One region of the Paenibacillus sp. YYML68 genome, then DNA from elsewhere that is predicted to be linked to it. Evidence: riboswitches for the same ligand, from Rfam matches in the RefSeq annotation. Region 1 holds a riboswitch; each other region holds the start of a gene.
The links. A riboswitch is a leader RNA that binds a small molecule or an ion and turns the genes downstream of it on or off. The one in region 1 is predicted to bind cyclic di-GMP.
Positions count from the first base shown of each region.

Region 2: linked by a shared signal. The riboswitch ahead of PAE68_RS09815 (response regulator) and the one ahead of pelF (GT4 family glycosyltransferase PelF) in region 1 are both predicted to bind cyclic di-GMP.
Region 3: linked by a shared signal. The riboswitch ahead of PAE68_RS19620 (EAL domain-containing protein) and the one ahead of pelF (GT4 family glycosyltransferase PelF) in region 1 are both predicted to bind cyclic di-GMP.
Region 4: linked by a shared signal. The riboswitch ahead of PAE68_RS13740 (aspartyl-phosphate phosphatase Spo0E family protein) and the one ahead of pelF (GT4 family glycosyltransferase PelF) in region 1 are both predicted to bind cyclic di-GMP.

Region 1 is NZ_BQYI01000001.1:1,526,003-1,531,502, reverse strand. It holds gene PAE68_RS06760 (hypothetical protein) at 1-450, opposite strand, end outside; gene PAE68_RS06755 (hypothetical protein) at 447-1,724, opposite strand; gene PAE68_RS06750 (coiled-coil domain-containing protein) at 1,721-2,065, opposite strand; gene pelF (GT4 family glycosyltransferase PelF) at 2,080-3,813, opposite strand; cyclic di-GMP riboswitch class II at 3,888-3,970, opposite strand; gene PAE68_RS06740 (hypothetical protein) at 4,211-4,564, shown strand.
Region 2 is NZ_BQYI01000001.1:2,156,190-2,161,689, reverse strand. It holds gene PAE68_RS09830 (DUF2087 domain-containing protein) at 1-906, opposite strand, end outside; gene PAE68_RS09825 (LTA synthase family protein) at 1,094-2,653, shown strand; gene PAE68_RS09820 (GNAT family N-acetyltransferase) at 2,756-3,232, opposite strand; gene PAE68_RS09815 (response regulator) at 3,288-3,653, opposite strand; cyclic di-GMP riboswitch class I at 3,814-3,898, opposite strand; gene PAE68_RS09810 (MFS transporter) at 4,269-5,500, shown strand, end outside.
Region 3 is NZ_BQYI01000001.1:4,365,986-4,371,485, forward strand. It holds gene PAE68_RS19610 (spore germination protein) at 1-436, opposite strand, end outside; gene PAE68_RS19615 (MarR family winged helix-turn-helix transcriptional regulator) at 621-1,115, shown strand; gene PAE68_RS19620 (EAL domain-containing protein) at 1,133-3,538, opposite strand; cyclic di-GMP riboswitch class I at 3,626-3,708, opposite strand; gene PAE68_RS19625 (metallophosphoesterase) at 3,883-5,025, opposite strand; gene PAE68_RS19630 (sulfite oxidase-like oxidoreductase) at 5,165-5,500, opposite strand, start outside.
Region 4 is NZ_BQYI01000001.1:3,029,595-3,035,094, forward strand. It holds gene PAE68_RS13730 (IS4 family transposase) at 1-904, opposite strand, end outside; gene PAE68_RS13735 (DMT family transporter) at 1,595-2,449, opposite strand; cyclic di-GMP riboswitch class I at 2,562-2,654, shown strand; gene PAE68_RS13740 (aspartyl-phosphate phosphatase Spo0E family protein) at 2,669-2,851, shown strand; gene PAE68_RS13745 ((2Fe-2S)-binding protein) at 3,119-3,958, opposite strand; gene PAE68_RS13750 (hypothetical protein) at 4,089-4,382, opposite strand; gene gloA2 (SMU1112c/YaeR family gloxylase I-like metalloprotein) at 4,574-4,963, opposite strand; gene PAE68_RS13760 (DUF350 domain-containing protein) at 4,983-5,417, opposite strand; gene PAE68_RS13765 (glutathionylspermidine synthase family protein) at 5,431-5,500, opposite strand, start outside.

The sequences.
Region 1 (5,500 bases):
CACCGTCATGAAGCTTAGAATGGTGCCGATCGCTATACTCGTCGCAAGCTCGACAGACAAGTTCTCGAACGACCAGAGGGAGAACTTCAGCGTTAGCATGGAGATGACGGAGATCGCCATCGGCAGTGCGAATATCGTTCCGCGTAGAAAAGCACGCAACAGCTCATACAGCTTCTGCCGCCACGACAGCTCCTCCGCCTTGGAGAATGAGCTGTACTGGATGTTGTCCCGGATCGAATCCCAGATGGCGTCCGCGAGCCCGAATACGTCCTGTACGCCGAAGGTGTCAGCCGCTCTGCGGTCACTCCAGCCAATCGATTCGAGAATGGCTGCTACCTCGTAGCGGTCCTGGGGCTGGAGGTGCCGCTCCAGCACCTCCTGGACCAACCCGCGGAACGCCCCGTTCTCATACAGAGAAGCGCTGGCGTTAATCGGTACAACGTTGCTCATGTCTCATCGTCCTCGAATCCGGGCAGTATCATATGCACGATCAAGTCGGCAAGCTTACCATCGGCCTCAGCTATAGCCAGAATCGGCTCGGTGATGACCTCGTACTTCCGAATGATCAGCTTCCCCCGGCTATCGAGAAGATCTTGGCCCGCCCGGTTGCCGACGATATATTGCTTCTTAATGAAGCTCGCCTCCTGCGTCAGCTGAGCGCTCGACGAAGCTGGGTCTTGAGCTGCTGGACCTGCATCAGCCGTTCCATAAGCGGCCGAAGCTCCCTGCGCTGACTTACTGATGCCCGCATCTACAGCCGAGCTATGCGCAGGGTCTGGTGCTGCCGTCTCCTCTGCTACTGCTGCCGTCTCCTTCTTCGCCTCCGAATCGCCTCCGTACAAATATTTGTCAAGGTTATCCCAAAAATCCGCCCGCGGATCATGAGCTGTCTCCACCGCTGTTGCCGCAATCCGCACCTCAGCCTCAGCCTCAGTCTCCATCGTGTCTGCGGAGTGCGCCTCTTCAGTCGCGGACACCTCGGGCTCCGTCTCGTCTTCTCCGAACTCCGCCTCTACTGCCGCAGGCTCCGTCTCGGCTACACCAGACTCCGCCTCCACTACCGCAGGCTCCGTCTCGTCTTCGGACGACTCCGCCTCCACTACGGCCACAGGCTCCGTCTCGTCTTCACCAGACTCCGCCTCTACTACTGCTGCGGGCTCCGCCTCGTCTTCACCAGACTCCGCCTCCACTACGGCCGCTGGCTCCGTCTCGTCTTCACCAGACTCCGCCTCCACTACCGCTGGCTCCGTCTCGTCTTCACCAGACTCCGCCTCTACTGCCGCAGGCTCCGTCTCGGCTCCCAGCTCCGACGCCGACGCATCCTGCTCGACGTCGCCAATAGCCTCGTCCAGTTGATCCAACAATACCTCGATCGTGATACGAAACGTATCAATCTCTATATCAAGCTCCGCCGCAGCAGCAAGCTGCTCCGTTCTGCGCCTTGCCGCCTCCGTCTTCAGCCGATTGGCCTCTTCCTCGCGCTCATTATTCAACAGCAGCAGCGCATCCTTCGTCTTGCGCAGCACCAGCTGCTTATACGCTTCGTCCGTCACCAGCTGGCTGCTGCGCACCTCCGCTTCCATAAGCGCCTGCTGCAGGGACTCATTCTCAAGCCTCAACACTTCGATCCTCTGCTTAATAGCAAAGTACGCCTCCCACAGACGTCTTGCATCATCCAGCTGCACAGTCTCAACAAGAGAATCATTGATCTGTATCTCCATCATCCGATTCCCCCCTGTTCCACATTCGCGACCTGCGCCTTCATTGTGCGAATCGTCTGCGACAAGCTTCTCTTTAGCTTGTGCAGCTGTTCCCTCTTCCGTTCCAGCTGTAGCTCCATCTCCTGTTCCTTCTTCTTAAGGCTCTCGATCAGCTCGAACAGCTTCTTCGTATTGTCCATATGAGACATTAGAATGATGGACGATATTTCCTTCTCTACCAATGACAGATCCGTTCCTTGCTGATTCATCTCCTGCAGCCTGCGCTTGAGTTGTTCATTGTCATGAAGCAGTGTGGACAGCTCTGTCTCGGCTTCATCGATCAGCTTGCGGTACAGCATATCCAAGTACATCTTCCTCCCTACGATACAATCTTGAACCCATACAGCTCAGCAAGCATTCGCATACGCTCAAGCTCCATACGTGCTGCGTCCGGCCGTCCCATATGGGACAAGCACTCGGAAATTTCGGCTAGCAGTGCAGGTGTTGATGCCGCTCCCGGCAGCATTTGTACCGCAGCCCGGAACTGCGTGACGGCCTCGGGATAATAGCCTTGGCTTTTCAACGTGTAGCCCTGCTGAACATAGATTCGCTGTCGGTCCACCACATGCACCGAAGCCGCGCTCTCGCGCATCGCCATGTCCGATTGAACCGATAGCTGGATGTAGCTCTTCATATGCTGCTCCAGCACTTTATCCAAGGTCAGGAAGCTCATCGCCCGAGCTCTCGCCGCCTTGCCGAGCGTACGCCGCAGCTCCGCGTCCTGCAGCAAGAGAGCTGTCTGCTCAGCCAGCGCCTCCGCATCTCGAGGCGTCACGATGTAGCCCGTATCTCCGAGCGCCTCGCTGATCCCTCCGACATTCGTCGCGACGACAGGTCTTGCCGTCATCATTGCCTCAACTACGGCGTAAGGGAACGCCTCCGAAATACTCGACAGCACGACGACGTCCCCGCTCCGGTAAGCGCCCGCCATATCTTGAGTATGACCTGCGAAGATCACCGTAGCCTCCAGACCAAGCTGATCTCTGAGCTTCACGCATTCCTCGTAATAATCAGGTACTGCGACGCTGCCGTGGATGACATATTTCACATTCGGAATACGCTGCTTCACCAGCATGGCAGATCGGATCAGCGTGAGAATGTCCTTATTCGGATCGATCCGCGCAACAGTCACAACAGTCGGATGAGCGTTGCCGGGACTTGGCGAAGGCAGGAAAATTTTATCATCCACCCCATTGTAGATGACCTTGATCTTGTCCGCTTCTACCCCAAGTCGAGTCTCCCAACGTGTGTTGTACTGACAAACGGGTGATACTTGGTCCGCATAGGCGTAATTCAAGGTGACGATAGACGAGATGAGTCGAACGAGGAACGTGTTCAGGAACGAGGACAGTCCCCGCTTCGCAAGTGACAAGTACTGCTCACGTAAATAGACGCCGTGCTCGGTTAACAATATCGGCGTCCCGTGCTCCAGCTTCGCAAGCACGCATGGAATGCCGCAGAACGCAGCAGCCGAGGAATGCGAGACATGAGCCTTCGGAACAGGATTGTTCAATAGGTTGAAAAAGCGGAAGATCCACCCGAGGCTCTGGATCATGCCGTACAGGTCTGGTGCAGGAAGCGATGGGGCGGACATCACGATCCGCTTGTATACATCCCAGGTCAACTCAGACTTGAACGACTCCTTGTACTCATACTCCTGGAAGTAACGGTACAGTGCATGCATCACCTGAGCAAGCTCTTGGGGGTTGCGGTCGAGTCCAATCAGTTCCTCCACGAGAGTCGTAAATAGTGGAATGAACTGTTCTTGAATGACCTTGGGCGTTGTTCGTTTCTTGGCGAGGTATACTTGGGAGAACGGAATGTCCAGGTGCTCGCACGGCTCCTCAGTTCCCCATAGCGGCATCGACTTCAGCAGCGCATGCTTAGGAATCTTGAACTTGGGCAACACGTAAGGATCAGTAATGACACTGTACAGCACATAATCAATGTTCGAGAGCTTCCTCACAAGTATGTCGCACCAGGTACTGACGCCGCCTTGATAGAACGGGTAAGTCCCTTCTGTAGACAGCATGACGGTCAGCTTCTGCCCCATCCGACGCACCCCCTCGCATAATCACTGATTCATGTCCTTCATCTGCTTAGGCATAAAAAATAGCCATCGTATGCTGCTTGATGGCCGGTTGCACTACTAGCTCCCCTTACCCCAAGTGCCCACATATAGAGTAAGAATCATCGCTGCCTATTTATTTCGTCCGATACAATATGTATCTCATTTTATGTCACTTTTGTCAATACAGACAGAAGAAAATGTTCGTTTAATCAAAAAAAATTTAACGCGGATTGATTGATTATATGCTGTTGTGAGGCTATATTTGTGCAGCCTCAGGACGAGGTGGCTATGTCTCCATAGATTGATACACTGAGTATCATTTTCTGTTGACTGTTCACGCCAATCCTCTAAAATATAGAGAGGATCACGTAGCATTGGAATGGTTATAGTCACCGTATCTGTCTTACTAATCGTCTGCAGCATGTCCTTAGGCTCCGGTACCCCCTCGGCGATGGCTGCGTCTTGGCGTGTTGCATTTACCGATATACATTTGGAAAAGGCGGTCAAGGCACAGCTTCAGCTAGGGGAAGCTAACTCGGTTACAGCTGCCGACATGAGCCGGTTGACTGAGCTTCATGCTGCTGATGCCGCGATTACGAGTCTCGAGGGGCTGCAGCATGCCGTTGACATACTGCCGGCTGGAGCCACGTACATTCGCGTACATGGTCTGCCGGAGGCAAGTCTGTACTTCTATGCGCTATGGCGTGCGGAGGGGCTGGCGGCGGAGAGTTAGCCCACGCGTTGGGCACGTTGTGGGAAGCAGCGGGGCGCGGTGAGCCGTCAGAGGCTGGAGCGTACAGGCGTGGGGAGCAGGCGCCGCGCTTTAGCGTACGCTTCGGGCGCTATCCGCGCGCCATGACCGCGCCGAGCGCAGGCGCCGCGCTTTAGCGTACGCTTCGGGCGCTATCCGCGCGCCATGACCGCGCCCGGCGCTGGCGCCGCGTTTTAGCGTACGCTTCGTACGCTATCCGCGAGCGCCATAACCGCGCCCGGCGCTGGCGCCGCCCTTTAGCGCACGCTTCGTGCGCGATCCGCGCGCGCCATGACCGCGCCGAGCGCTGGCGCCGCCCTTTAGCGCACGCTTCGTGCGCTATCCGCGCGCGCCATGACCGTGCCTGGCGCAGGCGCTGCGTTTTAGCGTACGCTTCGGGCGCTATCCGCACGCGCCATGACCGCGCCGAGCGCAGGCGCCGCGCTTTAGCGCACGCTTCGTGCGCTATCCGCGCGCGCCATGACCGTGCCTGGCGCAGGCGCTGCGTTTTAGCGTACGCTTCAGGCGCTATCCGCGCGCGCCATAACCGCGCCGAGCGCAGGCGCCGCGCTTTAGCGCACGCTTCGGGCGCTATCCGCGCGCGCCATGACCGCGCCGAGCGCAGGCGCCGCCCTTTAGCGTACGCTTCGGGCGCTATCCGCGCGCGCCATAACCGCGCCGAGCGCAGGCGCCGCGCTTTAGCGCACGCTTCGGGCGCTATCCGCGCGCGCCATGACCGCGCCGAGCGCAGGCGCCGCCCTTTAGCGTACGCTTCGGGCGCTATCCGCGAGCGCCATAGCCGCGCCTGCCCATGCCCCGTGCATTAGCGTACGCCCCCCACCTCCTTCTCCGCACGCACAAAAAAGAGCGTACACCTTGAATGCTCAAAGTGTACGCTCTGTATTTATCATATAAGTG
Region 2 (5,500 bases), 630 kb from region 1:
GAAGCGAAACACCCCGATCGGCTTCTCCATCTCCTCATATGCAGTCACAAGCTCCTTACGCCGCTGCTTCTCCATCTGTTCTCCTCCTTCTGATACTTCCGGCACGCTTGATGCTGTCAATACAGTCAGCTGCGCCTTCACTCTCGAACCGAGCCAATAGGCACGGCCATCCTCGGTCCGCTCCAGCCAGCCGTAATCGACCATGAAGCGGCGAATGACTGCATAATCGGGCCACGCCTGCTCCAGTATGCCGTTCACCTCGGCTTCAGCGTACGGAACGTCCGGCTGAAACCGCCGTGTCAGCTCCTCTGCTACGAGCTCGCGCGCTCGCTCCTTACGCGGCCATTCCTTCAGCGGCCCATCCAGTCCCTCTGGGAAATAGTCATGCTCCAGCTCCAGCAAATCTTGAATCGGCTGCACCGATGCCGGTCGTCCACGCTTCTTGCCCTTGCCCGAGGCGCTGGCCGCTGCCTTGCCCTTCTCCATCAGGCGCATGAGCACGAGGAACAGCTTCGCCTGCTTCTCCTTCTCCCGCAGCGTGAACCGATGGTTGCGGATCGTCGAGGCGCTGCCCCCGCCGACCCGCTCCAGCACCTCCGCATCGCTCATCCCTTCATGGAACAGCAGCAGCAGCTGCTTTTGCAAGGCGGACAGTCCGGTCCACTTCTTATCCAGATGCAGCAGTGCATGGAACACCGAGCCGTGCTGCTTGGCGATATGCTCCCTCATCCACTTCTCCGCATCCCACCATACGCCATCCTCCGCTGATGCGTAGATGACGCCTCGCTCCGAGCTGCTGCCACAGATAAGACACCGATACATCCCGCTCTCCGCATCATACATATAGCCTCGTTCAATATCTTCAATCGGCGCTTCGCCGAGCCAGTCGGTCATGGACTTCTCCACTCGGTACCCCTCCATTACATTTATATAGACATAATATAGTTTAGTCCTGTATATGTCAAACATTTTTAGTTATCGTCTATATAATACATGCACAGGAATTCACTCTATCACCTCTATCGAAAAAATGCTATAATATCTACCATTGATAAAAAGAAAACGATTACAACGACCTCAGGAGAATGCGAACATGCGCAAAGCACGCCTGCTGGCAGCCGGCTTATGGATTGCTGCTCTTATCTTCATTCCGACCTCCGGCTGGAACTTACCAGCCCCGAGCCCGACCTACGTCTATGAGACCGAGCTTGAGGAGGAGGTCCAGTGGACGGCCGAGGAGCTTCAGAAGCCGCCGAATATTATTATCGTTCTCAGCGAAGCGTTCTGGGACGTGACGCAGCTGCCAGGCCTTCAATTCAGCAGAGATCCGCTACCGATGTATCATGCGCTGCAGAAGCAGTATACGTCGGGCACGATGCTGTCGCCGATGTTCGGAGGAGGAACGGCGAATGTGGAGTTCGAGGTGCTGACTGGACACTCGTACCGATTTTTCCCCGAGAGCTCTATTGTGTATGAGCAATATATCAAGCATCCGACCGCCTCGATCGCCAGCCTCCTGAAGCAGCAGGGCTACGCGACGACAGCGATCAGTCCGTTCCACGGCTGGTACTTCAATAGTACGGATGTGTATAAGCATCTAGGCTTCTCCCAGTTCATTAGCCTCGAATACTTCAATCCGGATGAATATGTCGGTCCGTACATTGGCGATCACGCTGTGGCTCTACGTGTGCTGGAGCAGCTAGAAGCGACTCCGGGGCAAGACTTCATCTTCGCGAACACGATGGAGAACCATTACCATTATTGGCCGGGCAAATTCGATGCGAATACGATAGAAGTCAAGGGCAGAGCCTCCAAGCGCAGCTTAGGCTTGATCGAGACGTATGCGCAAGGCGCGTCCGGAGCTGACCGGATGCTGCAGGAGCTCGTCATCCAGCTGAATCGGCTGCGCGAGCCGACGATTCTCGTCTTCTTCGGGGATCATCTGCCTTCTCTTGAGAAGTATGATGCGTATACGGATACAGGATATATTAAGGGAGAGGACGACCCCGACTTCTGGTCCAAAATGTACGAGGTGCCCGTCCTCGTCTGGAACAACTACATGCCGCGCGGAGAGAAGGACCACCTGCACATCAGCCCTTCGTTCCTCGGACCGTACGTGCTGAAGCATGCCAAGCTGAACGGCAACGACTATACCGATTACTTGAACGCGCTGGCGTCCCGCATGCCGCTGCTGCCGCCCAAGGAGCAATATGAGTCGCTGCATATTGACGAGTCGACAGTCAAGGAGTATGAGCAGAAGCAGCAAGCGATACTGGAGCGTGAGCTACAGCAGGCAGCTGCCTTAGGAGCAGTGCCGTCAGGAGCCGAACCAGCGTTCACGCTCGGCTATGGCAAGCCGGTAATTGACCGCATCTCGCCTCAGCAGCTTCAGCATCAGAAGGGAAAGCCAGACGCTAAGCCCATAACGTTGACCGTTGAAGGCGGTCGATTCGGGCTCGGCTGTAAGGTCTATGCCGCAGGCGTGAAGCTGAAGACGACGTGGCGCAGCGAGCAGAAGCTGGAGGCGGTGTTGCCTGTCTCCATGCTGAGCAAGCATCAATCGATGCCGATCGAGGTGAAGGTGATCGACTCGAAGGAGAAGGTACTCGCAACGTCTGCCCCTGTACCGTTCGAGATTATAGCGAAGCCTTAACGGGACATAGCAATAGCCGCACTCCACTCATGGAATGCGGCTATTCTAGCATCTGGAACGAACGGTCGACGTCCACTGACTGAATATTGTCGATTACTGCGCTTACCCGGGAAATGAAGCGAGCTGCTTCGTCATTCGAACGTGCCACATCCCGGCATCCAGGAACGGCTCCTCCGACTGTATGCTGTATCCGGCCGAGGTGTAGAACGGCGCTGCATGCGTCTGGGAGTCCAGCATCACGCGACCAATACCCCTGCTTCGAATATCGTCCTCCATCCGTTGAACAAGCCTCTTGCCGAGGCCCTGTCCTCGATAGGAAGGCAGCACCGCGATCCGTTGAAGCTTCGCCGTGTGCGCGTCATACATTTTATAACGGGCTGCCGCAATCGGCACCTCGCCATCGAGCATCAGGAAGTGCCTAGCCGCATCGGGCGATACGTCCAGCTCGTCCACCTCCAGCTCACTTGGCACGCCCTGCTCCTTCACGAACACTTCAGATCGAACCTGAAGACACTGCTGCAGCTGCTCAGCCGTGGTTACCTGTATGACTTGCTGTAGATGCTCCCATTTCATTCCCATACGAATTCCCCTAATCCACTTGCATGCATGTATTCATTCTAGCTTACAGCGTGTCTTATCCGGCAAATGCCCGCTTCAGCGCTTCCTTCACACGGTCTTTACTAAACGGCTTCACAATAAAATCGCTCGCCCCCATACTGACCGCCCGAATAAGTAGAGCCTGCTGCCCCATAGCAGACACCATAATCACCTTTGCGTTCGGATTTAGATCTTTAATTTTCTCCAGCGCCGTTAATCCGTCCATCTCTGGCATCGTAATATCCAAGGTCACGAGATCCGGTCTTTCATCTGAGTATAGTGATAGCGCTTCCACACCGTTACTGGCTTCCATGGTTACTTCGTACCCGAGCTCACGAATGACATTCTTCAATAACATGCGCATAAAGAGTGAATCATCAACGACCATAATCTTTGGATTCACGTCGTGAACAACCTCCTCTTCGACTTCGTTGTTAACATAATGCGTATCGACTTGTATTCCCGAGGATGTATGTGCGCAGGCGTATGTTGTTGTCATAGCAAAACAAATAGCCCCCTTCTTCATGCCTAAAGAGGACCTGAGTACCGTGCATCTCTTGTCCTTCGGCAGCTGGCTGACTTTGTACACCTACAGTAGTCCCTATAGCTTTGCGTCCTTAGCTTTCGCCAAGTTTGCCTTTGTCGGTTACAAACATTTGTAAAAAGTATTATATCACCGTTTCTAAAAATTACAAGCTGAACCCCAAATTACATTCGAATATCGAGCATATGCATGGAGCTTAGCTGACCCAAGATTTGGTGACGCTTACATTTACCTTCATTATACCGAATGCCTTAGTACAATGCCATCACTACTTTTGTTGCTAATTGTTGAATCATGACGAATACATAGAACAGCAAGTAAGCCCAGCATTAAATTTATGTAAAACGCAAGGAATATTGACAGCTTAGGACGAATGATGTAGCGAAGATAATGAATAGAAAAGGAAGAGTGTACTCCATGCCGAATCTCGAAAAAAGCCAGCTGACCGAACCAGCTCTAGGCTCCCGTAAGGCGATGAGTCTGTTTTTCTCCATGCCGATTTTGGCGTGGGCGATGTTTGACTTCGCCAACACGATCTTCACCTCCAATATTATTACGATCTTCTTCCCGTTCTATCTACAGGAGGTACTAGGCGGCAGCGATACGATGAACCAGATCGCCAGCACGTTCATTACGTACACGAACGCACTCTCCAGCCTCCTTCTTGTGCTGCTATCCCCGCTGTACGGCGTTCTCATAGACCGGACTGGCCGCAAGAAGGCGTTCCTTGTGCCGCTGGCGATCGCCTGCATCGCCTGTACACTTGTAATGGGCGGACTGTCATACTGGCAGACGGAGCTTACGTTGGGCGGCATTCCGCTGTCGCTTGCATTGGTACTTATTGCGTTCATGCTTGCCAAATTTTTTTACAGCTCCAGTCTCGTCTTCTATGATGCGATGATCTCTGACCTCGGGAGCCAGAAGGAGCTCCCGCTCATCTCCGGCTTCGGCGTCGCGGTTGGTTACGTCGGTACGTTAGTCGGCCTGTCGGTCTATCCGCTTGTCGGCAGCAGCAGCTTCCATAACGCCTTCATTCCGAGCGCGTTGCTGTTCCTCATCTTCTCTCTGCCACTGTTCTTCATGTATAAGGAAACAACCGCTAAGCCAATCACGGCCAAGCCGAAGCAATCGTTCCTGAGTGGCTATCGCGATATTGCAGCGACGTTCAAGGAAGCGCGCACATATAAAGCCGTGTTTCTGTTCATGATCGCCTATTTCTTCTTCAACGATGCGGTTGCGACGGCGATTGCTGTCATGGGCGTCTATGCGAAGACTGTCATCGGCTTCTCGACCGGCAAGTTCATCCTGCTCTACCTCGTATCGACCGTATCCAGCATCATTGGCTCCTTCGTCTTCGGCTACATTACGCGCGCCACGGGAGCGAAGACGGCCGTATCGGCCGTAGCAATCGTAATGATGGGCTCAATCGCTCTAGCATCGACGGCGACAAGCGAGCCTGTTTTTTGGGCGGCGGGCAGCCTGTACGGCATCGCGATGGGCGCGATGTGGGTCACCTCACGTACACTCATCGTCGAGCTGACGCCTGAGGACAAGCGCGGGCAATTCTTTGGCCTATTCGCCTTCTCAGGCAAAGTATCGTCAATCGTCGGGCCGCTACTGTACGGCAGCATTACGCTTGCGCTCGCAGAATACGGCAATGTGGCCAGCCGCATCGCGCTTGGCTCTCTGCTTGTACTTGTACTGAT
Region 3 (5,500 bases), 2.8 Mb from region 1:
CAACTGACGACTCCGTAATTGAGCGACCAGGCGTGCCGTCGATATCGAGTCGCAATGCCCCGGCCTGTCCCTCTATGAATAATACGGCACTGCCTGCCAATATATCGTGAACGGCACGCTCATATCGCTCTAGCTGAACGAAGCTGGATACGCTCAGCACCTGCTTGCCCAACTCGCTCAAGTCTGTAAGACGATCCAGCGTGTCTCGCTTCAGCTCCTGCAGTGGACGAATGACATGCTCCTGCAAGTCCTCTGACATCAGCATGCCGTCTATGTATAGGAAAAAAGCTCTCACATTCGCATCCGATATGTAAATCTCACGGAGAATGAGATCCGAGCATTGATCGAACTGCTGCAGCATCAGCTGCTTCGACTCTTCGTAACGATCACCGATCTTACTTTCCAGTGAAACCGTCGGCCCAGGTTTATCGTTCACGTTGATCGCCTCACACATCGTTATGGCTATATACAGCTATTTTTTGCATCTACGACCGTATTCATGCAGTCATTCTGAGGAATAGTTGCAAAAAAATCGCCCGGACACTCACTACGAGTTGCGACTACAGTAGTCAGCCCGTATACTTGGCTTAGCCTATAATAAGGGGAGGCGAGCACGCGGCATGGCTGAGAAAAAATATACAATACCCCGCTGGATATCGCTGCTGTATCGCTACGGTCAAATGTATATGGGTGATCGACTGGAAAAGTATGGAATAGGCAGAGGGCAGTTTATGTTCCTGAATGCGCTATACTGGAGAGACGGGTTAAGTCAAGAGGAGCTGTCCGAGCATCTGTGTATTGACAAGGGAACGACAGCCAGAGCACTCAAGAAGCTGGAGGAGCAAGGCTACATCTATCGGGAGGTGCGCGCCGAAGACAGACGGTATTACAGCGTCTATCTTACCCCGCGCGCTATGGAAATCAAGGATGAGGTGCGCGCCGTCATCGTGTCTTGGCGCAGTGTGCTGACCGATGGCTTATCGGAGGAAGAGCTGGAGATTGCGCTGGAGCTGCTAGACCGAATGGGAGCTAATGCGGAGCGCCAGATGAAGCTGCAATGGCAACAGGAGGAGACCGATGCACTGCCAAGCGATGAAGCCACAAAAGAAGCATAGCTAAGCAACGCCGCAGCTTATCCTGCGGCGTTGCTTCGATTATGCGGCTTGTTCTTGTGGTCCAGAAAGCGGACGAATTGCTCCGCCGCTACAGGACGGCTGACGACATAGCCCTGCACCTCATCACAGCCGAGCAGCTCCAGCATATCCCACTGTCCACGCTGCTCCACACCTTCAGCGACGACCTTCTTACCGAGGCTATGGGACATGGCGATCATCGCTTTAATAATGGCCCGGTCGTTCTCATTGCTCTCCATCTCCATCACGAACGAGCGGTCGATCTTGATCGAATGCACCGGAAGCTGCTTGAGCAATACGAGCGACGAGTAGCCAGTGCCGAAATCATCGATCGACAGCTTGACGCCGAGTGCCATGATCTCTTGACAGAGCACGTTGCTCTGCTCCTGCTCCAGCATCGCAGTGCGCTCCGTAATCTCAAGGCATAGCAGCGACGGGTCGATGCCGGTGCGATGAAGCGTCTCTGCGAGAACCTGAGGGAATTTAGGGTCCTGGAATTGCTTGGCCGACAAGTTAATAGACAGACAAATCGGCTCATAGCCAGCCTCCAGCCAATCGCGCAGCTGCTCACAGGCCGTCTCCAGCACCCAGTAGCCGATATCGACGATGGTGCCCGATTCCTCCGCGAGTGGTATGAACAATCCAGGTGAGATGAGCCCCCTCTCTGGATGATTCCACCGGATAAGCGCCTCTGCGCCGATCATTTTCCCCGAACGAATATGCACCTGTGGCTGGTAATGAAGCGCGAACTCTCCTTGCTTCAGCCCCTTACGAATCCAACCATCCATCCGGAAGCGCTCCCGCTCCTCATGATGAATCGAAGGGTCGAAGATGACCGCGCGATTACGACCCGATTTCTTAGCGTGGTACATGGCCAGATCCGCATGCTGCTGCAGCTGCTCCGCCGTCTGCCCATGCTCCGGGAAGCTGCTGACGCCGATGCTCACCGAGATGTAGTGCGACTTACCCTCATACACAATCGGCTGCTGGAAGCGCTGGTACAGCTCCTGACAATAAGCCTGAATTCGATCCAAACCGGACAGTCCCGGCACGAGTATCGCGAACTCGTCTCCAGACAGCCGCGCAACGGTCATATTCGGAAGCGCAGCACCTCGCAGCAGAGCTGCCACATGCTCCAGCAGTCGATCACCGACGTGATGTCCTTGCGTGTCGTTAACTTTCTTAAAGCCGTCCAAGTCAAGCACCATCATCGAGAAGGGCGCATCGAACTTCATGCCGTGGAGCAGGTGCTCCTCAAGCTTTCTCTGCATCATATACCGGTTCGGCAGCTCGGTCAGCTTATCGAAGTAGGCCATGTGCCTGATCTGCTCCTCGGCTTCCTTCATACCTGTTATGTCGAGCAGAACCACACATTGGAATCGTTCTCCTGCTGTATGTATAGCCTCGCTGTCCGCTCTCACGTACTTGAGGCTTCCATTACCGAGGTTAACCTTATACTCGCCCTTGAACATCGGTTCATGAGACCCCTTACGGCGATCGTCAGCTTCAACTGGTTCTGCCACAAGCTCCATATAACTCGACAAACGGGTTAGATTCGACTTGTCCTTCGGCTTAGACAGCTTCAGCATAGCCTGTGCCTCTGAATTGAGCTCACGGATATATCCGTCTCGATCCAGCAGCAGAATGGCCATAGGCGAGAGCTCGTACAGCACCTGATACTTCCGTTCAATAGAGGGCAGCAGATCGTACTTGATCATCGCATACCGCATGAACAGCGCATAGATCATGACACCGAACAGGCTGAAGTCGACGACCCGCATCATCTCCGGGACGAGCTGTAGGCCGCGAAGCATCGTAAGCACTACGACCCACATTCCTCCGAAGCCCAGTCCGATTAGCACCGTCTTCAGCTGCTTACGGCGAAGCTTGATAGCGGTGTGGTCGGCAGAGCGTAGACAAGAGATTATAAATATGGAGGACAGAACGATCGTATAGACGGCCGCTCCTAACGTCATACCGAGCAGCATCGGTTGTGCCGTCTGGTAGCTCCACATGCCGATGCTGTCGATCTGAATCAGCTGCTCCGGCTTCCAATATAACGTGACCATTACAGCAAGAAGCGGCATCAGAGACAACGCTTGAATTAGCCTGTGCCCCCATATGCGCTTCATCTCCGTTAGCTCCGCGAAGAACAGAATCACACAGCACATGATGAGATAAGCAGGTATAAAAACGGAAATATAAACAAAAGCTTCGGCGAAGGGCAGCTGAACGATACTCGTCAACATATTTCCCAGCAGGAGCACGATCGTTAAGAAGAAAAAAACGGCTGCAATTCGATTCAATAAGCCCTTGCGGTCACGCTGAAGCGTCTCCATCGCGATAAAAAACAATACGGAGATCGGGATGAGGTGAGCAGCTAGAAGGATAATAAATGATATCATGGAGCATACCTCCGGTTTGAAGCATATAGTCATCATCGTCTGTCTGTAACGGAGGGCTAACTTAAGCGTTCGTTGTCGTCTCTACGAGACGGCAGCTGGCTGGCAAGCGTGTTCGCGTAGCCCCTGTAGTTTTGCGTCCCTTGCTTTCGCAAGGTTTGCCAATCCCAATATACAACATGAGCTAATTCTGTTATAACATAATATTCCGAATAATGAAAGCGTTTCACTTAAATTCTTGACCGCTCCATCCATGACGCGAAGCCTCATCCAAAAGCACAAAAAGGCTGCTCGATCCGTCTCCCGCACGTAGGTGCAAGTCTTGGATCGAGCAGCCATATGACCATCTATGAAGTAAACCTGATGTCCAGCTGAAGCAGCTCTGAGCGGCTGCCGATGCGCATAGGCGGGCCCCAGAAGCCGAAGCCTGACGAGACGAGCGCGTGCATGGAGCCTTTGCGCACATAACCCCAGTCCAGCTCGAACAATCGCCGTGTAATGAGATGGTTCGGCATCATCTGGCCGCGGTGCGTATGACCTGACAGCATGATGTCCGCTCCGGCCTCGGCAGCCTTATCCAGCTTGTAGGGCTGGTGATCGAGCAGCACGATCGGCTTCGTCCGATCGATGCCGTCCAGCAGCTCACTCACCGTAAGCCGGGCAGACTTGGCGAAGCGCTCGACCGCGTAATCCTTGCGTCCAGCGATGACAAGTCCCCCTTCGAGCTCGACCGTACGGTCGAGCAGCACCTCGATGCCGATCGCCTTCATCCGTTCCACATACTCATTCACGTGACCACCGATATACTCGTGGTTGCCGAGCACGGCATAGACGCCCAGCGGCGCTCGCAGCTGCTGCATCACGCCCTCCATCCGCTCCTGCACGAACGGCTCGATGCTGTCGTCCAGCACGTCACCCGGCAGCAAGATCAGGTCTGGCTTCATCGCCTCCACCTGCCTCACCAGCCTCCGCAGATGACGCGTGCCGACCATCGTGCCAAGATGCAGATCCGAGGCGACCGCTACGCGCAGCTCCTGTCGCCCTGCAAGCCGCTTCGCGATGGTCAGCTCGTAGCGGCGAACGACCGGGCTCCACGCATTGCGCAGCCCGATGACAGCCAGTACAGCGAGCACGACCACGAGCACCGTACCGACAGAGACGATAGCCCCTGTCTTGGTCATACCTCCGACCATTAGCCCCCATACAGCTAGATGTCCGAGCGGAACGAGCAGAATCGCATAATACAGAAGCCCCATGCCGATCGAGCCAACCTGCCTCAGCAGCTTGAACATGCGGTATGGCAGCACTCTGCGCAGCAGCATGGCCAGCATGTAGCCGAAGGCCAGCAGCACATAGACCGTCACGTATACGACAAGTGGGACTTCAGGCAATATGGCTTGCCAGTACGCCGAGCCGGCCCACCCGATGTATACGAGCAGCGCCACCAGCAAGGCTACGATCGCAAGGAACAGGAACAGCTGCTTTCTCATGGCAAGGTTGATCTCCTTCAATTAACTATTGTGTGCAAGCCTCGATCCATCTACCGCAACGGCTACTATTGTCCCACAATGAACAGCTCTGCACAACGCGGTACACACTGGTCAGAGCTTCCTCGTCACCGTCATAAGCTCAGTCGTACTCCTTGTGCACCCATTCGTCCTCAGGCAAGCCGAGGTCCTCCCCCGAGAAGCGCTCCTCGCGGAACGGGTCTGCCTCCAGATGAAACCCGTTGCGCTCCCAGAAGCCCGGCCGATTGTCATGCATCAGCTCGAAGCCGCGAATCCACTTGGCACTCTTCCACAGGTACAGGTGCGGCACCAGCAGCCGCAGCGGCCAGCCATGCTTCGGCGTGAGAGGCTTGCCGTCATACGAATGCGCCAGCAGAACATCGTCGCCCATCAGATCAGCGAGCGGCACATTCGTCTCGTAATCGTGATCCGCATGAACCATCACGTAAACAGCGCC
Region 4 (5,500 bases), 1.5 Mb from region 1:
CAGAAAGATTCGTAATGACGGTTTCATAAGCCCCGTCAGGCAGGACGAAACGAACAACCCGAAAAGATAGCGGGTAAATCATGTTTTCATGCAAATCCAAAAAATCAAATGTAGAATTGGACGGAAGGAATTTGTACCCAGGATAAGCTCTGAACGCTTTGGCTTGTTTTCTGGTAAGTGTCAGATGGATATATCGATCAAACTCTCCACTGTCGGGCAAACGTAAGCTAGACAGAATACCGCTGGAATCCAAATCCTTTACCCGAATGATGTAGTTCCACCCTTTACGTTCAATATGCGCGAAATTGTTGTAGCTTTCATAGCCTCTGTCTGCGATCACAATGGTTTTGCTCTTGATCGGCGAACGATCAACCATGGTTGCCAATGCCCTTCCCTCGTTACTTAGTCTTCTTGGCTGGACAAGAGCATCCACGTATAGTCTGTTGCATAGGTCGTACGCTGCGTTCAAATGCAGGAGGTTATAGCCTTTCGTGCCCGGTTGACTTTGAAAGAAGCTGTTCTTGTCAGCCGGATCCGTTGCGATATGTAAATCCGAACCGTCAATGGCAAGTAATCGATACCCGCGGTAATCCTTGATATCCTTGTACGTTTGAGTGAATTTGTGAAATAAGCATTCTACAGCAGAAGGCAAAATTTTATTGCGTTGTTGGACAAAAGCGGAAGTCGTTGCCGTGTTTACGTCATAACCTTGTGATTCCAAGAGCTCCTTGTATATGCTGTTTCCTCCCATAGAGATCAGAAGTTGCATCATCGTTTCGAAGGGCAGTTTTTTCTTCCGGGTAAAGTCTTTTTCTGGGTTTTTGACATAAGGCGCTGGTGCCGCTGACATCTCTCGAATGAGGGTTGTCAGCGTTTCTTTTAGTGAACTCTCGTAAGCATGCATGGGCAAAACCTCCTCGTATTTCCAAGGGGTTACGATACACACCTTCGCTTATTTGTCAAGTCTTTTTTCGTTTTGTGCAAAGAAAAAGAGCGGGCTATCTATTCGATAACCTGCTCTTTTTCTTGATATATGGCTCTGCGCCTTAACTTAATGACATTGCCCTCTCGGGGTCCCTGACGGTGATTGAATGGACACTGCCTTGATCCTCATGAATCCGGGTCAACCTCGATCACACTCGTAGCTTACACTACTTGAACGTGTCTGCGGCACATCCCCTCGCTCTACTTGGATTCAATAACAACTTCCCTCGGTTGCGTTCGTTATATGGCTCATCACACAACACCTCTCTTTCACCGTCGAAGCTTAGTATGGCTCGAATACGCAAATCTATTCAGAAGCCAGCATGAATTAATATTTACCAAATTCCCAGTCACTTAGTGCGATGTATTTCGACCGAGCATACTTCCCCTTCTGCGTATCCACTTCACTCATCGTGTCGTGATTGCGCGACGGCTGCTCCATGCGAGTCTCTCCTTTGCGAGGTCTGGTATCGGGGCACCTGTGCAGCTGCTCGGAGCATAATCGATTAAGCGTCCGCCGCAGAGCAGCAGCTGAAGTAAGACCGGGCCTGCAATCTCCGAGCGCACAAGCTCATCCAATCGGATCGCGGGTCCCGGTCTTATTCAACACCTACCTCGGGCGTGCTGGGGCACCTCGGTTAATCCAATAGATACTCATGCCCACGAGCACCGCTCCGACCGCCGTCTCCGCGTGGATCGGCTCATCGAGAAGCAAGTATCCGCACAGCACACCGAACAAGGGAGCGAGGAACAAGTACGCGCTCGTACGCGCCGGGTCCCCTTGGGAGAGCAGATAGAACCAGAGCGCAAACTGAACGATCGATCCGATAATTGCTAAGTACAGCAGCGACGTGACGGATACGACATGGATAGACAGCTTAATATCCTCCACAAGCAGACTGCTGCCAGTCAGCACGAGCCCTCCGAATAGCATCTGGTACGCCGTCAGCACCCATATGCTGCAGAACGACCCGAACCGCTTGACCAGCAGTGTAGCTACGGCCCAGCTGATCCCGCCCATCAGGCCGATCGCCGTACCGCTGCTCCATTGGGACAAGCCGAGTACGACCATCCCCAACGCTCCAATCCCAACGCCAGCCCATTGCAGCGCACGATATGTCGTCTTGAGCCATAGGCTGCTCAGCAAGACGACGAACAGTGGATTCATGAACGTCAGAATCGATGACTCTCCCGCCGTAATCGTCCGCAGGCTGACGAAGATGCAGCCCATCACCCCGACCGTCTGGAACAAGCCGATGACGGCGATTTTGCCCCAATCGATAAGACATCTGGGGTGCTCATACTTCACAACGAATATAGCCATCAGACCACCGGCCAGCACGAAGCGCAAGCCAGCTAGCAGCAGCGGGGAAATATGCGCCACCCCGATCTTGCCGACGACGAAGGAGGAGCCCATCAGGGCGGTCGTTACGATGAGCAGGGCTGCGAACATATAACGGTTCATAGTGGTCACCATCCTGTTCAGACTCAAAAAAAATGGATATGCTAAAATTGTCCAACCGCACATCTATTGACAAATACAGCGCTTTACTCGACAATATGCTTAATTGTCACATCCACGATACTAGCAAACTTGTCGAAAGGCAAGGGCGCAAAGCTATGGGTCTACCGCGCTTGCTGGATAGCGCCACGATCGCCAGGCTGCCGAAAGGATGATTTTATTATGGTTGTACCTACCTCGCTCGACTATCAGATCGAGTACATGAAGCAGGAATTGGTCGACGTCGCTCTCAGCTATCAGATGAACCTCCAGCACGCCCGTGTGCTCGCGGTCAGTGAGCAGCTGGACAAGCTTATTGTTCAGGCACAGATGTTGAGGCGGAGGCTCGTTCAGTCAAGTCCATAGGGAACACCGGCAGGGAGGCGCGATCGCGCCTTCTTCTTTGTTGTATATGCTTATCGTCGGTACACGTACGCTCGTTACGAGATAGATGGACAGCATATGCAAAAAGCAGCCATAGCGGACGTCGAACGACGCCGAATATGGCTGCTTAGGGTTAAGCTTAGGGCTAAATACAATGACGTCATGGGAAGAACAGACCGCCTATTGCGACAGATGCACAACTCGGGACGTGCTTGCGCAAGCGCAGGTTGAACCCACCTAGTCTGCCGACTACTGGGCAGCCTGCTGCTGTGCAAGACGCGCCTCTGCACGCCGCTCCGCACGCTGCGCCTCAGTCATGCGCGGACACGTATAGCAATAAGTGCCGCCCTCCGTCTGGTAGTACAGGCAGCAAGCGTTCTTCATCTTCACCTGCTTCGAGCTGTCCTTCATATCCTCGATCAGGCGCACCTTCACATCGAGTGGATTGCGGGAACGGCCGAACACGTCAGCCGGCAGCTCCAGGCACAGCCTGCGGTAATCGTCCTTGATGATCGCCTGAAGCTCCTCATCGTGCGTCTCCTCCAGCCACAGCGGTACCGTGTAGTTGAAGCGAGTCGGCAGCTGCCCCCATAGCGAGCCGACGTCTGTTCCGGTAGCTGCAGCCGCAGCCTCCAGCATCGGTCGCAACGTGCGACCATACAGCTCGACCCATGTCTGCTGAAGCCACTCCGCTCTGGACGGAGGAGGCTCCTTATGAGTAGTAGACTGCTGAAGCTCGGGCCCGAGCAGCTTGAACGAGAAGACGGCGTAGTCCCCCTTCTCGTATAGCTGAAGCTCGAGCTGCTCAGGTGTGAAGCTCAGCGCTGTATCATAGATCGAGCAGCTGTATAGCTGAGCCAGCGCCGCATAGCCGAACCAGCCTGCCAAGTACGCCGCTGCCGCAGCAGGCTCCAGCGCCTTGATTCGTTGTCCGTAGATGTCCAGCAGCTGCCGCATCGTCTCCGGATCGGCCAGCTGCTCTGCTCGGCACGCGAACAGCAGCTTCCCCTCGAGATCATGCTGGCGCACTGCAAATCTCGTCTCCAGCTCCGTCCAATTTAGTCGCTCTGCCTTCCGTTGCACATTCATGACTTGAACTCCCCCTGCTCCTGTATAAATCAGCACGCCGCTTCTCGGCATGCATTGATAATGATTTTCAATTTCGATTATAGCAGGGGTGTCCGGTTATTTCCAACTTTTTCTCAACTTTTTTCAACACTTAATCACGGGTCGGCTTATCGGCAAGCTCGGCAATATCCTTCGATTGCGGCAGATCGTTCGAATCGAACTGCTCCTCCGCCTCTCGCGCCTGCCGCCGCAGCTCCTCTCTCTCCTGCAGCAACGCCCTCGGCTCCCGCTTGAACCGCTCCGTCAGCACGCATAGCTCCTCGTAGATCAGATAGAGCAATGTCACGATAGCGGCTATAGCTGCAGCGACGAGCAATGGACCGGCCAACGTAGCGAGCAGCATGAACAACACCATCGTCACGACAAAGTAAAAAAGCACCTTCATTCGATCATCTCCTATTCTTTCGCTAATGTCACTTGCTAACATACTCTGGTAACTGCTTACAGTCGCCATCACAATCCAGCTGCTTTATCTCGACTGAGGAAGCGTCCACAGCGCACAGCTATGAGCTCTTGGCAAATAGCAGAGGCACCGCCTCTCAGCGATGCCCCGTACACGATCTTGCTTAACACTTGCTACCCCTCATACAGCTCCAGCGGAAGCCCATCGGGATCTTGGAAGAACGTAAATCGCTTCCCCGTCGTCTCGTCGACGCGAACCGGCTCGATCTGAACGCCCCGAGCCGCCAGCTCGGCGGCCGTCTGCTCGACGTCATCTACCTCGAACGCCAGATGACGCAGCCCTCTGGCCTCCGGATAGCTCGGACGGGCAGGTGCGTCCGGGAACGAGAACAGCTCGATCTGGTACGTATCGCCGACAACGAGGTCGAGCTTGTAGGAGCTGCGCTCGGCCCGGTACGTCTCACTCTGAACCGTTAGACCGAGCACCTCCGTGTAGAAGTGCTTAGACTTTGCATAATCCGAACAAATAATGGCCGTATGATGAATCCGCTTCAACAATACCATTGTACAGCCCTCACTTCGATTAGTAGCTGATCAGCGAGGCCATGAGCAGACCGGAGGCTACGCTCAGGAAGAAGGAGAACATGCCGACCGACACGTTGCCCTTCGGAATTTCCTTCAGCACCTTGAATGGCGTCAGCAGCTCGAACAGGTAGAAGATGATGATCTGGAACGCAATGCCGATCAGCCCCCATACGATCAGGTCGATAATGCCGACCGAATGGTATACAGCCGAGGCCAGCACGAGCACTTGGCCGAGCAGCTTGCCCCCAATGTCGTAGGCCGCCGCCTTCCCTGCCGCCGCCTTAGCCGGATCGCTCAAGTCACCCGCGTCACGGATCAGATGGAACTCATTGTACGGCGTAACGAGATTGAAGAACAGAATGCCCACACCCACAAGCGGAACCGTCACCCCTAAGTAAATAAGAAAATTAATAATTGTACCGAACTGCTCCATAAGACTGCCTCCTTCAAAGGTTCGTTGCCCGCTGCCACTCCTCTGCGAGCGCGCATGGCAAGTAATAAGATAAGTTGCCCGTA